3 regions of the Pseudomonas sp. FBCC-B1565 genome follow, and region 2 is predicted to be linked to each of the others. Evidence: predicted binding sites of a transcription regulator. Region 2 holds the regulator's gene; each other region holds the start of a gene.
The links. The regulator sigma-54, encoded in region 2, starts transcription at its own class of promoters, with help from an activator protein. The targets are predictions, from matches to a motif close to ANTGGCATNNANNTTGCTNT.
Positions count from the first base shown of each region.

Region 1: a site for sigma-54 is predicted at 2,244-2,263, ahead of glnA (type I glutamate--ammonia ligase). Genes of this name have one in related genera too.
Region 3: a site for sigma-54 is predicted at 1,977-1,996, ahead of NL123_RS15975 (circularly permuted type 2 ATP-grasp protein). Genes of this name have one in related genera too.

Region 1 is NZ_CP101438.1:6,249,078-6,253,756, reverse strand. Features, by position in the region: gene NL123_RS28815 (DUF6124 family protein) at 421-660, shown strand; gene glnA (type I glutamate--ammonia ligase) at 737-2,143, opposite strand; gene thiI (tRNA uracil 4-sulfurtransferase ThiI) at 2,478-3,932, shown strand; gene typA (translational GTPase TypA) at 4,072-4,679, shown strand, end outside.
Region 2 is NZ_CP101438.1:5,586,526-5,591,204, forward strand. Features, by position in the region: gene lptC (LPS export ABC transporter periplasmic protein LptC) at 1-254, shown strand, start outside; gene lptA (lipopolysaccharide transport periplasmic protein LptA) at 241-774, shown strand; gene lptB (LPS export ABC transporter ATP-binding protein) at 774-1,499, shown strand; gene NL123_RS25900 (RNA polymerase factor sigma-54) at 1,684-3,177, shown strand; gene hpf (ribosome hibernation-promoting factor, HPF/YfiA family) at 3,253-3,558, shown strand; gene ptsN (PTS IIA-like nitrogen regulatory protein PtsN) at 3,569-4,033, shown strand; gene rapZ (RNase adapter RapZ) at 4,036-4,679, shown strand, end outside.
Region 3 is NZ_CP101438.1:3,391,442-3,396,120, reverse strand. Features, by position in the region: partial or broken gene NL123_RS15990 (LysR family transcriptional regulator) at 84-1,005, shown strand; gene NL123_RS15985 (hypothetical protein) at 1,009-1,134, opposite strand; gene NL123_RS15980 (hypothetical protein) at 1,149-1,694, opposite strand; gene NL123_RS15975 (circularly permuted type 2 ATP-grasp protein) at 2,170-3,579, shown strand; gene NL123_RS15970 (alpha-E domain-containing protein) at 3,582-4,532, shown strand; gene msrA (peptide-methionine (S)-S-oxide reductase MsrA) at 4,649-4,679, opposite strand, start outside.

The sequences.
Region 1 (4,679 bases), 660 kb from region 2:
TCTCCTGTGGGAGCTGGCTTGCCTGCGATGCGGGCAACTCGATGCATCAGGTATACCTAGCTGATGCCATCGCAGGCAAGCCAGCTCCCACATTTTAATGGGGTTTGCAGGTCTACAGCGGCGTCAGTCAGAGGCTACCTTAACTTGCGTGCTTGCCTACAGTTACGCCAGAATCCGCCGGCTTGTACGGCTGGCTTGTCGTCTCTAAGGTTGCTCGGTCGCTGCTCATCAGCGATCAGGTTTAGTAGCCTGAGGGTTAAGTTAAGCTCGTACCGCACCGTTCTTTATGGTGGCTGTGTGTAGGGCATCTTCGGGTGCGCCGGCTTTTGCTTAACTTCCCCGGTCTACTAACCTGCGCACAGCCGCCACCCTAACGTTTAGTAGCGAGTCGATGGCGGCCTCACTTGAGGAAGTTAAGACATGTTCAAGCCAACCCCCAATCCACCACCCTCTGTCTTCACCATCGCCGCCGATATCGACGACGAAGCCTTGATGATCAATACCTTCGAAACCCTCACCTCGGTCAGCGCCCTGTTGCTGGATTTATCCGAGGACTTGGGCGGCAAGCACCGTGACACCACCTTGGCCATTCACCAACTGAGTGCGTTGGGCACGCAGATGGTCGGCCAGATGCTCGACCGCCATGCCCCGACCCGCTAAATCCCAGGCAAAAAAAAGACCTCCCGAGGGAGGTCTTTTTTCGTCACGCCGCTCTTAAGGACGCAGCGCTACCGGATCAGCAGCTGTAGTACAGCTCGTATTCCAGTGGGTGTACGAAGGTACGCACCTTGATTTCTTCTTCGCTTTTCAGGCCGATGTAAGCGTCGATGAAGTCGTCGCTGAACACGCCGCCTTTGGTCAGGAACGCACGGCCCTTGTCCAGTTCTTCCAGGGCTTCTTTCAGGCTGCCGCACACTTGTGGGATCTCTTTGGCCTCTTCAGGCGGCAGGTCGTACAAGTTTTTGTCGGCGGCATCGCCAGGGTGGATCTTGTTCTGGATACCATCCAGGCCGGCCATGACCAAGGCAGCGAAGGCCAGGTATGGGTTGGCTGCTGGGTCCGGGAAGCGGGCTTCGATACGGCGAGCACGCGGGCTGGACACGTAAGGAATACGGATCGAAGCGGAACGGTTGCGAGCCGAGTAGGCCAGCATTACCGGTGCTTCGAAACCTGGGACCAGACGCTTGTAGGAGTTGGTCGACGGGTTGGTGAAGCCGTTCAGGGCCTTACCGTGCTTGATGATGCCGCCGATGAAGTACAGGGCGGTGTCGGACAGGCCGGCATAACCTTCGCCAGCGAAGGTGTTCTTGCCATCTTTGGCGATGGACAGGTGAACGTGCATACCCGAACCGTTATCGCCGTAAAGAGGCTTAGGCATGAAGGTAGCGGTACGGCCGTAAGCCACGGCAGTGTTGTGTACGCAGTACTTCAGGGTTTGTACTTCGTCAGCCTTGGCAACCAGGGTGTTGAACTTCACACCGATTTCGTTCTGACCGGCAGTGGCCACTTCGTGGTGGTGCACTTCGATGACCAGGCCCATGTCTTCCATGGCGTTGCACATGGAGGTACGGATTTCGTGGTCGTGGTCGAACGGCGGAACCGGGAAGTAGCCACCTTTGATACCTGGGCGGTGGCCATGGTTGCCGCCTTCAACGTCCTGGTCGGACATCCAGGAGCCTTGTTCGGAGTAGATCTTGAACATGGAACCGGAGATGTCGGACTTGAACTTCACTTGGTCGAAGATGAAGAATTCTGGCTCTGGGCCCACGAATACGGTGTCACCGATACCGGTGGACTTCAGGTATTCCTCGGCACGCTTGGCGATCGCACGTGGGTCGCGGTCGTAGCCTTGCATGGTCGAAGGCTCGATCACGTCGCACACCAGGATCAGGGTGGCTTCTTCGGTGAACGGGTCGAGCACGGCAGTGCTGTCGTCCGGCATCAGGATCATGTCGGAGGCTTCGATGCCTTTCCAGCCGGCGATGGAGGAACCGTCGAACATTTTGCCTTCTTCGAAGAAAGCTTCATCCAGCGCGTCGCGAGCCGGCATGGTCACGTGGTGCTGAGTGCCTTTGGTGTCCGTGAAGCGCAGATCAATCCATTTAACGTCATGATCTTTGATGAGTTGAACCGACTTCGACATAGTGTCCTCCGGGTGGCTTCGGGCTGGGGTAGTGGAGTTAGCCCTTAGAATGTGGGTGATGCCGGCGCGGATACTCCGCCATGGCAACCTGCCTCACAAGAGAGCAAATTGCATGCCAGTGCGCCAACATGGGTTTTCTGCTCCAAAAACGCCCCTATAAAGGTGCATTGCGACAAAAGCCCAAAAATAGCGCACCGCAATGTAGCGCAAGGACGCGTAAATGCACCTCTTTAGTGCGTTGCGCTTGCGATGCATATTAACTGGTTAAACCTTGAGCGATTTCCGCTATAATCCGCGCCCCCCTTTTTCAGCAGGCCCGGCGCGCGCTGTTTCCATGAAATTAATCGTTAAAGTCTTCCCCGAGATCACCATCAAAAGCCGACCGGTACGGACGCGTTTCATCCGTCAGTTGGCCAAGAACATCCGTGCCGTGCTCCGTGACTTGGACCCGGCTGTGGTGGTGAACGGTGTGTGGGACAACCTCGAGCTGGAAACCCGTGTCACCGAGCCCAAAGCCTTGAAGGACATGACCGAGCGCCTGAGTTGCATGCCGGGCATCGCGCATTTCCTGCAGGTCGATGAGTACCCGTTGGGCGACTTCGACGACATCACCGAGAAGTGCAAACAGCACTATGGCAGTGAGCTCGAAGGCAAGATCTTTTCGGTGCGCTGCAAGCGTGCCGGAAAGCACAGCTTCAGCTCCATGGATGTCGAGAAATACGTCGGCAGCAAGCTGCGTCGCGAGTGCGGCGCCGCCGGAATTTCCCTGAAAGCACCGCAAATTGAAGTGCGCATGGAAATTCGCGACCAACGGTTGTTTGTGATCCACAGCCAGCACAACAGCATCGGCGGTTACCCGCTGGGCGCCCTGGAACAGACCCTGGTACTGATGTCCGGCGGTTTCGATTCCACGGTGGCGGCCTACCAGATCATGCGTCGCGGCCTGATGAGCCACTTCTGCTTCTTTAACCTGGGCGGGCGTGCACACGAATTGGGCGTGATGGAAGTTGCGCACTTTATCTGGAAGAAGTACGGCAGCTCCCAGCGCGTGCTATTTGTGAGCGTACCGTTCGAGGAAGTGCTGGGCGAAATTCTCGGCAAAGTCGATAACGGTCATATGGGCGTGGTATTGAAGCGTATGATGTTGCGCGCTGCCTCGCGGATCGCCGACCAGTTGCAGATCGACGCGCTGGTCACCGGTGAAGCGATCTCCCAGGTATCGAGCCAGACGCTGCCGAACCTGTCGATCATCGATTGCGTTACCGAGAAGCTGGTACTGCGCCCACTGATCGCCAGCCACAAGCAGGACATCATCGACCTGGCAGAGCAGATCGGCACCGCCGACTTTGCCAAGCACATGCCTGAGTACTGCGGGGTCATCTCGGTGAACCCCAAGACCCACGCCAAGCGTCACCGCGTGGAGCATGAAGAGAAAGAATTCGACATGGCGATTCTGGAGCGTGCGCTCGAGAACGCCAAGCTGGTCCCGATCGATCGCGTGATCGACGAACTGGGCCAGGACATCAAGATCGAAGAAGTCAGCGAAGCCCTGGCCGGCCAGATCGTCATCGATATCCGTCACCCGGATGCCGCTGAGGATGAGCCGCTGGAAATCGCCGGCATCGACGTACAAACGCTGCCGTTCTATGCATTGAACGCGCGTTTCAAGGAACTGGATAACAGCCGTCAGTACCTGCTGTATTGCGACAAAGGCGTGATGAGTCGCCTGCATGCCCACCATTTGCTCAGTGAGGGGCATGCCAATGTGCGCGTTTATCGACCGAGCTAAGAGCCCGGGGCTGTTTGCCTGTGGCCTGCGTCACCGGCCCCCCGACTCTGCCGTCAAGCTGTAACGGCAAGGCCTGACTCTACTGTTAATCGCTGCCACGACCTGTCAGCACACCGAATCCTCTGATCGAGATACACAAGTGATCGAAAATCTACGTAACATCGCCATCATTGCTCACGTTGACCATGGTAAAACCACCCTGGTAGACAAACTCCTGCGTCAATCCGGCACCCTGGAGCGCAACGAGCTCAACGACGAGCGCGTGATGGACTCCAACGACCAGGAAAAAGAGCGCGGCATTACCATCCTGGCGAAAAACACCGCCATCAACTGGAACGGCTACCACATCAACATCGTGGACACCCCGGGCCACGCCGACTTCGGCGGCGAAGTAGAACGCGTAATGTCGATGGTTGACTCCGTTCTGCTGCTGGTTGACGCTCAAGACGGCCCTATGCCGCAAACCCGTTTCGTGACCAAGAAGGCTTTCGAAGCCGGCCTGCGTCCGATCGTGTGCATCAACAAGGTTGACCGTCCAGGCGCGCGTCCGGACTGGGTTCTGGACCAGATCTTCGACCTGTTCGATAACCTGGGTGCCACCGAAGAACAGCTGGATTTTAAAGTCGTCTACGCCTCGGCCCTGAACGGTATTGCCGGTCTGGACCACACCGACATGGCTGAAGACATGACCCCGCTGTACCAGTCGATTGTCGACAACGTACCTGCGCCGGCTGTTGACCGTGACGG
Region 2 (4,679 bases):
TCAACCCGGACGGTACCGAGGTGGAACTGATCGACTCGGTGCGCATTGCGCGCACTGACGATAAAAGCCGTGAGACGGTGATTACCAGCAGTCGCATGACCGTATTCCCGCAGAAGCAATATGCGCAGACCGAGCAAGACGTTAGAATCGACGGCGCTGGCGGTGTATCGACTGGCAAGGGAATGAAAGCGTATTTGAAAGAAAGCAGGATACACCTGCTATCGAACGTAAGAGGACAGTATGAGGCTCGTTAAAACTCTCCCTATTTTGCTCGGCCTGGGCGCAGCACTGGGAAGCGTGAGCGCCTGGGCTCTGCCGAACGATAGCCAGCAGCCGATCCACATCTCGGCCGATGATGCACAGCTCGATGACAAGCAAGGCGTCGCAACCTACACCGGTGGCGTGATCATCACTCAGGGCTCGATGAAAATCACCGGCAATACCGTGACGCTAACGCGCACCAAAACCGGCGACATCGATGTCGTGACCTCGGTGGGCAACCTGGCTTACTTCGAACAGAAGCAGTCCGCGACCGACACCGGCCCGATGAAGGGCTACGGCAAGACCATCCAGTACCACGCCCAGCAGAACCGCATCGTACTGATTGACCAGGCCAAGGTGCTCAGCCCCGATGGCAACTCCACGGAAGGTGAGAAGATCACCTATGACACCGTGAAACAGATCGCTAATGCCGGTCGTGCCAATGGCAACAAGGTCACCGCGCCTCGTCCACGCATCGACATGGTTATCCAGCCGAAGAAGAAGGCCGAGTAATGGCAACCCTGAAAGCCCAGCATCTGGCCAAGGCCTATAAAAGCCGTCAGGTCGTGCGCGACGTCAGCCTGTCGATCGACAGCGGCCAGATCGTCGGCTTGCTCGGCCCCAACGGCGCCGGCAAGACCACTTGCTTCTACATGATCGTCGGTCTGGTCCAGGCGGATCAGGGCCGTGTCCTGATCGATGACCTGGACGTGAGTCACCAGCCAATGCACGGCCGCGCACGGGCCGGTATCGGCTATCTCCCGCAGGAAGCGTCGATCTTCCGCAAACTGTCGGTGTCGGACAACATCATGGCGATCCTCGAGACCCGCAAGGAACTCGACCGTGACGGCCGTCGCAAGGAGCTGGAAAGCCTGTTGCAGGAGTTCCATATCAACCATATCCGCGACAACCTCGGCATGAGCCTGTCCGGTGGTGAGCGTCGTCGCGTGGAAATCGCCCGCGCACTGGCCACTGCCCCCAAGTTCATCCTGCTGGACGAGCCGTTTGCCGGCGTCGACCCGATTTCGGTCGGCGACATCAAGCAGATCATCCATCACCTCAAGGCCAAGGGCATTGGCGTGCTCATCACCGACCACAACGTCCGTGAGACGCTCGATATCTGCGAAACCGCCTATATCGTCAATGACGGCCAACTGATTGCCGAAGGTGATTCCGCTACCATCCTGGCCAATGAACTGGTCAAGGAAGTGTACCTGGGTCACGAGTTCCGCCTGTAAACACCGTGGTGTCACGGCGTTCGCCAAGGTGCGCGGGAGTCAATGAAAACCTCCGGATTTTTATTGTTACCGCGCTCTAGGCAAAGCACCCGACATCAGGCATATAATTTGCTTATGTTTGGCGCTCACGCGCCCTGTCGTGGATGGCGCATTGCGCCGGCGAATAAGGTGTTAAGCCCCTGCCATGAAACCATCGCTAGTCCTGAGAATGGGCCAGCAGCTGACGATGACACCGCAGCTGCAACAGGCCATCCGCCTGCTCCAATTGTCGACCCTGGACCTGCAACAGGAAATCCAGGAGGCCCTGGAGTCCAATCCGATGCTCGAACGCCAGGAAGAAGGCGACGACTTCGATAATGCAGACCCGCTGGCCGATAACATCGAGCAAAAACCCAATTCCGACGTGCAGGAACCCTCCTACCAGGAAACCGCCCCCACGGTGGACAACCTTGAGGAAGGCGAATGGAACGAACGCATTCCCAACGAGCTTCCGGTCGACACCGCCTGGGAAGATGTCTACCAGACCAGCGCCAGCAGCCTGCCCAGCAATGACGATGACGAGTGGGACTTCACCACCCGCACCTCCGCCGGCGAGAGCCTGCAGAGCCATCTGCTGTGGCAACTGAACCTGGCACCGATGTCGGATACCGATCGCCTGATCGCCGTAACCCTGATCGACTGCATCAACAATCAGGGTTATCTAGACGAGACGCTTGAAGAAATTCTTGAAGCCTTCGACCCCGAACTGGATATCGAACTGGACGAGATCGAAGCCGTCCTGCACCGCATCCAGCAGTTCGAGCCATCCGGTATCGGCGCGCGCACCCTCAGCGAATGCCTGCTGCTGCAACTGCGCCAGTTGCCGGCCAAGACCCCATGGCTCGCCGAGGCCCAGCGCCTGGTCACCGACTACATCGACCTGCTGGGCAGCCGCGACTACAGCCAGTTGATGCGCCGCATGAAGCTCAAGGAAGACGACCTGCGCCAGGTCATCGAGCTGGTACAGAGCCTTAACCCGCGCCCCGGCTCGCAAATCGAGTCCAGCGAAGCCGAATACGTCGTCCCCGACGTGATCGTGCGCAAGGACAACGAGCGGTGGCTGGTGGAGCTGAACCAGGAGTCGGTGCCACGCCTGCGGGTCAACCCGCAATACGCCGGTTTCGTCCGCCGCGCCGACACCAGCGCCGATAACACCTTCATGCGCAACCAGTTGCAGGAAGCCCGCTGGTTCATCAAGAGCCTGCAAAGCCGCAACGAAACCCTGATGAAAGTCGCCACCCAGATCGTCGAGCACCAGCGCGGCTTCCTGGAATACGGCGACGAGGCGATGAAGCCGCTGGTACTGCATGACATCGCCGAAGCGGTGGGCATGCATGAGTCGACCATTTCACGCGTGACCACGCAGAAATTCATGCATACCCCACGGGGTATTTATGAACTGAAATACTTTTTCTCCAGCCACGTCAGCACCTCCGAAGGCGGCGAATGCTCGTCAACGGCGATCCGCGCGATCATCAAAAAACTGGTTGCGGCGGAAAATCAGAAAAAGCCATTGAGTGACAGTAAGATCGCTGGTTTACTGGAGGCACAAGGCATTCAGGTCGCCCGTCGAACCGTCGCCAAGTACCGCGAGTCCCTTGGGATCGCGCCTTCCAGCGAGCGTAAGCGTTTGATGTGACGGGCGGGCCACAGCGTTCCAGTGGCAGGCGCCTTTGCCTGCCGCTTTATGCACTGGCAACGAAGGAGAAGCTGTATGCAAGTCAACATCAGTGGACACCAACTGGAAGTGACCAAGCCCCTGCGTGAGTACACCGAAAGCAAGTTGAACAAGCTTGCAGGGCATTTTGACAAGATCACCAACGTGCAGGTCATCATGGAGGTCGATAAGCTCAAGCAGAAAATCGAGGCCACCCTGCACGTACCGAATGCCAAGCTCGTCGCCAATGCGGAACATGAAGACATGTACGCGGCGATCGACTCGCTCTACGACAAGCTGGACCGCCAACTCATAAAGCATAAGGAAAAGAATCTGCACCTGATGCAAGGTACAGGTCGTTAACTCTCCCCCCATGATCCGACTTGAAACCATCCTGACCCCCGGCCGTTCCCTCGTGAACGTGCCGGGTGGCAGCAAGAAGAAAGCCCTCGAACAAATTGCCAACCTGATCGCACGCGAAGTGCCGGATCTGGAGATGCAAGATGTCTTCGATGCGCTGATTGCCCGTGAAAAACTCGGTTCCACCGGTTTTGGCAACGGCATCGCCATTCCTCACTGCCGCCTCAAAGGCTGCGAAACACCTGTCAGCGCCCTGCTGCACCTGGAAGCCCCCATCGATTTCGACGCCATCGACGGCGCCCCGGTTGATCTGCTGTTCGTTCTGCTGGTCCCGCAAGCCGCCACCGATGCGCACCTGGAACTGCTCCGGCAGATCGCCAGCATGCTCGACCGCAAGGAAGTACGCGACAAACTGCGCAGCGCCAGCAGCAATGAGGCGTTGTACCAGGTTGTCCTGGATGAACAGAACGGGCAGTAACCATGCGCTTGATCATCGTCAGCGGCCGCTCCGGCTCGGGTAAAAGCACCGCCCTCAACGTTCTTGAGGACAACGGTTTCTATTGCATCGACAACCTGCCCGCCGGCCTGCTGCCGGAGTTGGCTGAACGCGCCTTGATCCATACCGAACTGGCCCAACCGCTGGTCGCCGTTTCGATTGATGCCCGTAACCTGCCCAGCCATCTTGAGCGATTCCCGCAATTGCTCGAGGAAGTGCGGGGCAAGCACATTCATTGCGACGTGCTGTACCTGGACGCCGACGAAGAAACCCTGCTCAAACGCTTCTCCGAGACCCGCCGGCGTCACCCCCTAAGCAGCCCCCATCGCTCTCTGGCCGAAGCCATCGAAGACGAAACCAAGCTGCTGGGGCCGATCATTGACCTCGCCGACCTCAAGATAAACACCACCAGCCTCAACCTTTACCAGTTGCGCGATGCTATCAAGCTGCGCCTGCTGAACCAGCCAGAGCCGGGCACCGCGTTTCTCGTGGAGTCATTTGGGTTCAAACGCGGCATGCCGGTCGACGCCGACCTGGTGTTCGATGTGCGCTGCCTGCCTAACCCGTACTGGAAACCGGAACTGCGTGACCAGTCCGGGCTGGATCAGCCCGTGGCCGATTACCTGGC
Region 3 (4,679 bases), 2.2 Mb from region 2:
GAAAAACAATTACTCTAAGTCATCCACGGTTGAATCGGGCTCAACGCCGCATACAGCCGAACTCCCGCATAAGAGGCTTGAAAATGGCTGCTTTCAACCGTTCCGAACTGGCCGATCTCAACGTGTTCATGGCTATCATCCGTCGCCGCAGCTTTCGCCACGCCGCCCATGAGTTGGGCGTTACCACCTCGGCCTTGAGCCACACCATGCGCAACCTGGAAACCCGCCTGGGGGTGAAGCTGCTGTACCGCACCAGCCGTGCCGTGGAACCCACCGATGCCGGTTCGCTGCTGGCAGAAAAACTCACCCAGGGCTTTGCCACCATCAAGGACGGCCTCGACACCCTGGAGTTGTACCGCGACGCGCCCATTGGCCGGCTACGCTTGAACGTGCCACGGGACGCGGCGGTATTGCTGCTGGCGCCGATCCTCGGGGACTTCTGCACCGCCTACCCGCAACTGCGCGTGGACCTGATCGTGCAGGACCAGATGATCGACATCATCGCCGAGGGCTACGACGCCGGTATCCGCTACGGCGCCACCGTGCCCCAGGACATGGTGGCGGTGCCCTTGACCGGTGAGCTGCGCTGGATCGTGGTCGCGTCGCCCGCCTACCTGGCCCGCCGGGGCACGCCGCAGGTGCCCAAAAGACCTGCTGCAACACGCCTGCATCCGCATGTACCTGGGCGACAAGACCACCTACAAGTGGGAACTGGGCAACGGCACCCGCCAGCAACGCATCGACGTGCCGGGCCACTTCAGCGCGGCTGATACCGAGACTATTGTGAATGCGGCGCTGCAAGGGGTGGGCATCGCCTACTGCCTGTCCAACCGCGTGGAACAGGAGCTCAAGGACGGCCGCCTGGTGGAGGTCATGCCCGACTGGGCCTGCCTGGGCGAGCCGTTGTGCATGTACTACCCGAGCCGACGGCAGTCGCAGCCAGGGCTGCGGCAGTTGATGGACATGATCCGGATGAAAACCATCGGCAAACAGTTGATCGAATAGGCTTCAATCCGGCGGCTCGGTAGCGTCACCCTCCTGGTCAATCAACGGCACGGTTGCATCGTCCATCAAGGAACCCGGGTCTTCGTTGCCCGGGTCATTCGGTTCTTCTTCCTCGCAGTCGTTTGCCATGACGCTCTCCTCGGTTATGAGCCAGGGTTATCCACCTGAATATAGAACGCGTACGCCCCCAGCAACAGCCAGAACACCATGAACAGCCAGGGCGCTCGCATTGAGAATAGCAGCGACTTGCGATAGCCCTTGTGGGACGACTCCATCTCGGAAAACAACGGTGACTCATCGTAGGCCAGGCCCATCACCGGCTCGCTGCGCAGCAGTTCACTCTGTTTGTAGTGCCAATGGTCGATGATCTCGTAGGCCGCACGGATCCCCGGCCAGGCATTCAACGAGCTGAGCACGCCGAGCATCACCAGGAACACCGGCACCACCAGGGTGAACAGCTTGCCCCACTCAGGGTTGAGGTTACCCATGCCGGAGACGAAGGCGATCACCAGGAATGACTGCGCGGTGAGGTAGGCGTCGGTGCGGTTGGCCAGGATGGTGGTTTCGTACTGGATTTCGCGCCGGTAGAAGTCCAACCGGTCCTTGGGCGAACCGAAGATCTTCGCGTTGTGTTCGCTGTGGTCGGTCAGGGCCGCTTCCGGCGTATGGGGAGAGATGATTCTGGGCACGACGGTGCTCCCAGCAGGTTCGAGTCCTGTTAGAAGAGTCGGTGGCGAGTGAAGTTCAAGTTTGTTCATGCACCAAGTCGGGGCACCTTCAAGCCGCTGCCCTCTTGTGGTGAGCGGGCTTGTTGGGGTGATGGCCTTCTGTGGTGAACAGGCTTCTGTGGCGAGCGGGCTTGCCCGGCGTTGGGCTGCGCAGCGGCCCCAGAAAGAGCGGGAGCGCTGCGCACTCCAACGCGGGGCAAGCCCGCTCACCACAACAAGCCCGCTCACCACAAGATTCGCGGTTTCGGCACAGGCATTGCTTTATCCATTCATCTGCCCGGATACAGGAGCATTCGTTACCCCCCGACCCAGAGCCGACCCCACAAGAAAGTAAGGACCAGGCCCAGTGGCACCCTTAGCCACGGGCTCATAAAAAATGCGTTTTTTGAAACGGCAGTGCCACCCAAGCGTCCCTCGGCACTGACAAGGTACTGGAATGGCTCGATCTTTCTTCGATGAAATGAATGACGCAAACGGCGCCTGCCGTGCGCATTATCAGGACTTCTCCCGCTGGCTGGCGAATACGCCGCCGGAACTGCTGGCCCAGCGTCGCCGCGAAGCCGATTTGCTGTTTCACCGCGCCGGGATCACCTTCACCCTCTACGGCGACGAACAAGACACCGAGCGCCTGATCCCCTTCGACATCATCCCGCGCAGCATCCCTGCCAGTGAATGGAGCGTGATCGAACGCGGCTGCATCCAGCGCGTCAATGCGCTGAACATGTTCCTCGCCGACATCTACCACGACCAGCGCATCATCAAGGCCGGGATCATTCCCGCGGACCAGGTGCTGGGTAACGAGGGCTATCAGAAGGCCATGGTCGGCCTGGACCTGCATCGCGACATCTACTCGCACATCTCCGGTGTCGACCTGGTGCGTGACGGCGATGGCACCTACTACGTGCTCGAAGACAACCTGCGCACCCCCAGCGGCGTCAGCTACATGCTCGAAGACCGCAAGATGATGATGCGCCTGTTCCCCGAGGTGTTTGCCAAGCAACGCATCGCGCCGGTGGACCACTACCCCAACCTGCTGCTCAAGACCCTCAAGAGCTCCAGCCGCCTGGACAACCCCAATGTGGTGGTGCTGACCCCGGGGCGCTTCAACAGCGCGTTCTTCGAACATGCGTTCCTGGCCCGGGAAATGGGCGTGGAACTGGTGGAAGGCGCCGACCTGTTCGTGCACGACCTCAAGGTGTTCATGCGCACCACCGACGGCCCCAAGCCGGTGGACGTGATTTATCGGCGCATTGATGACGCCTTCCTTGACCCCAAGGCCTTCAACCCCGAGTCGATGCTCGGCGTGCCCGGCCTGGTCGCGGCCTATTGCGCCGGCAACGTAGTGCTGGCCAATGCCATCGGCACCGGCGTGGCGGATGACAAATCGATCTACCCCTATGTGCCGGAAATGATCCGTTTCTACCTGGACGAAGAACCGGTGCTACAAAACGTACCGACCTTCCAGTGCCGCAAGCCCGATGAACTGTCCCACGTCCTGGCCCACCTGCCGGAACTGGTGGTCAAGGAAACCCAGGGGTCCGGCGGCTACGGCATGCTGGTCGGCCCGGCCTCCAGCGCCGCCGAGATCGAGGACTTCCGCCAACGCATCAAGGCGCGTCCCCATGCCTACATCGCCCAACCGACCTTGAGCCTGTCCACCTGCCCCACCTTCGTCGAAAACGGCATCGCCCCACGGCATATCGACCTGCGGCCCTTTGTGCTGTCGGGCAAGGAAACCCGCCTGGTGCCCGGTGGCCTCACCCGCGTGGCATTGAAGGAAGGCTCGTTGATCGTCAACTCGTCGCAAGGCGGCGGAACCAAGGACACCTGGGTGGTGGAGGGCTGAGTATGTTGAGTAGAACCGCCGCAGATCTGTACTGGATGTCCCGTTACCTGGAGCGTGCCGAAAACCTGGCGCGCATGCTCGAAGTCAGTTACTCGCTGTCGTTGATGCCACAAGCCGGGCGCAGCGACGGTCTGGACGAACTGGCCATGTCGTTGCTCAGCAGCGGCACCCTGGACAGCTACCTTGAGCGGCATAAACAGCTGGATGCCGAGCGCATGCTGCACTTCTTCGCCCTCGACGAAGAAAACCCCGCCAGCATCTACAACTGCCTGCGCGCCGCCCGTGGCAATGCCCACGCCGTACGCGGACGCATCACCGCCGACATGTGGGAAAACCTCAACGCCACCTGGCTGGAAATGCGCAGTATCGCCGCCGGCGGCCTGGCGCGACATGGCATCAGCCACTTCTGTGACTGGGTCAAGCAGCGTTCGCACCTGTTTCGTGGTGCCACCTCGGGGACGATCATGCGCAATGACGCCTATCGGTTCATTCGCCTCGGCACCTTTGTCGAGCGCGCCGACAACACCCTGCGTTTGCTGGATGCGCGCTACGAGATGTTCGGCGAGGAATCGGAAGAAGTCAGTGATTTGTCGGCACGCGGTTATTACCAGTGGAGCGCCCTGCTCCGTGCGTTGTCGTCGTTCGAGGCGTATACCGAGCTGTACCCGAACGCGTTGAATGCCCGTTCCGTGTCCGAATTACTGCTGTTGCGCAGCGATGTGCCGCGCTCGTTGCATGCGTGCATCGAGGAGTTGAGCCATATCCTCGCGGACCTGCCCGGCAGTTATGGGCGCACGGCGCAGCGCCTGGCAGCGGAGTTCGAGGCGCGGCTGCGGTATACGGGGATTGATGAAATCCTTGAAGACGGCCTGCACAGCCGTCTTACGGAATTTATCGACACCGTGCGCGAACTGGCGCGGGCGATTCACAGCTCGTACCTGGAGGTCATCTAACGTCCACTGGGATTAAACAATGTGGGAGGGGGCTTGCCCCCGATAGCAGTGGGTCAGTCAGCCAATTCGGGGACTGATTCACCGCTATCGGGGGCAAGCCCCCTCCCACATTCCGGTTACTGGTGTTTTACCAGCACCGGCTCGGCG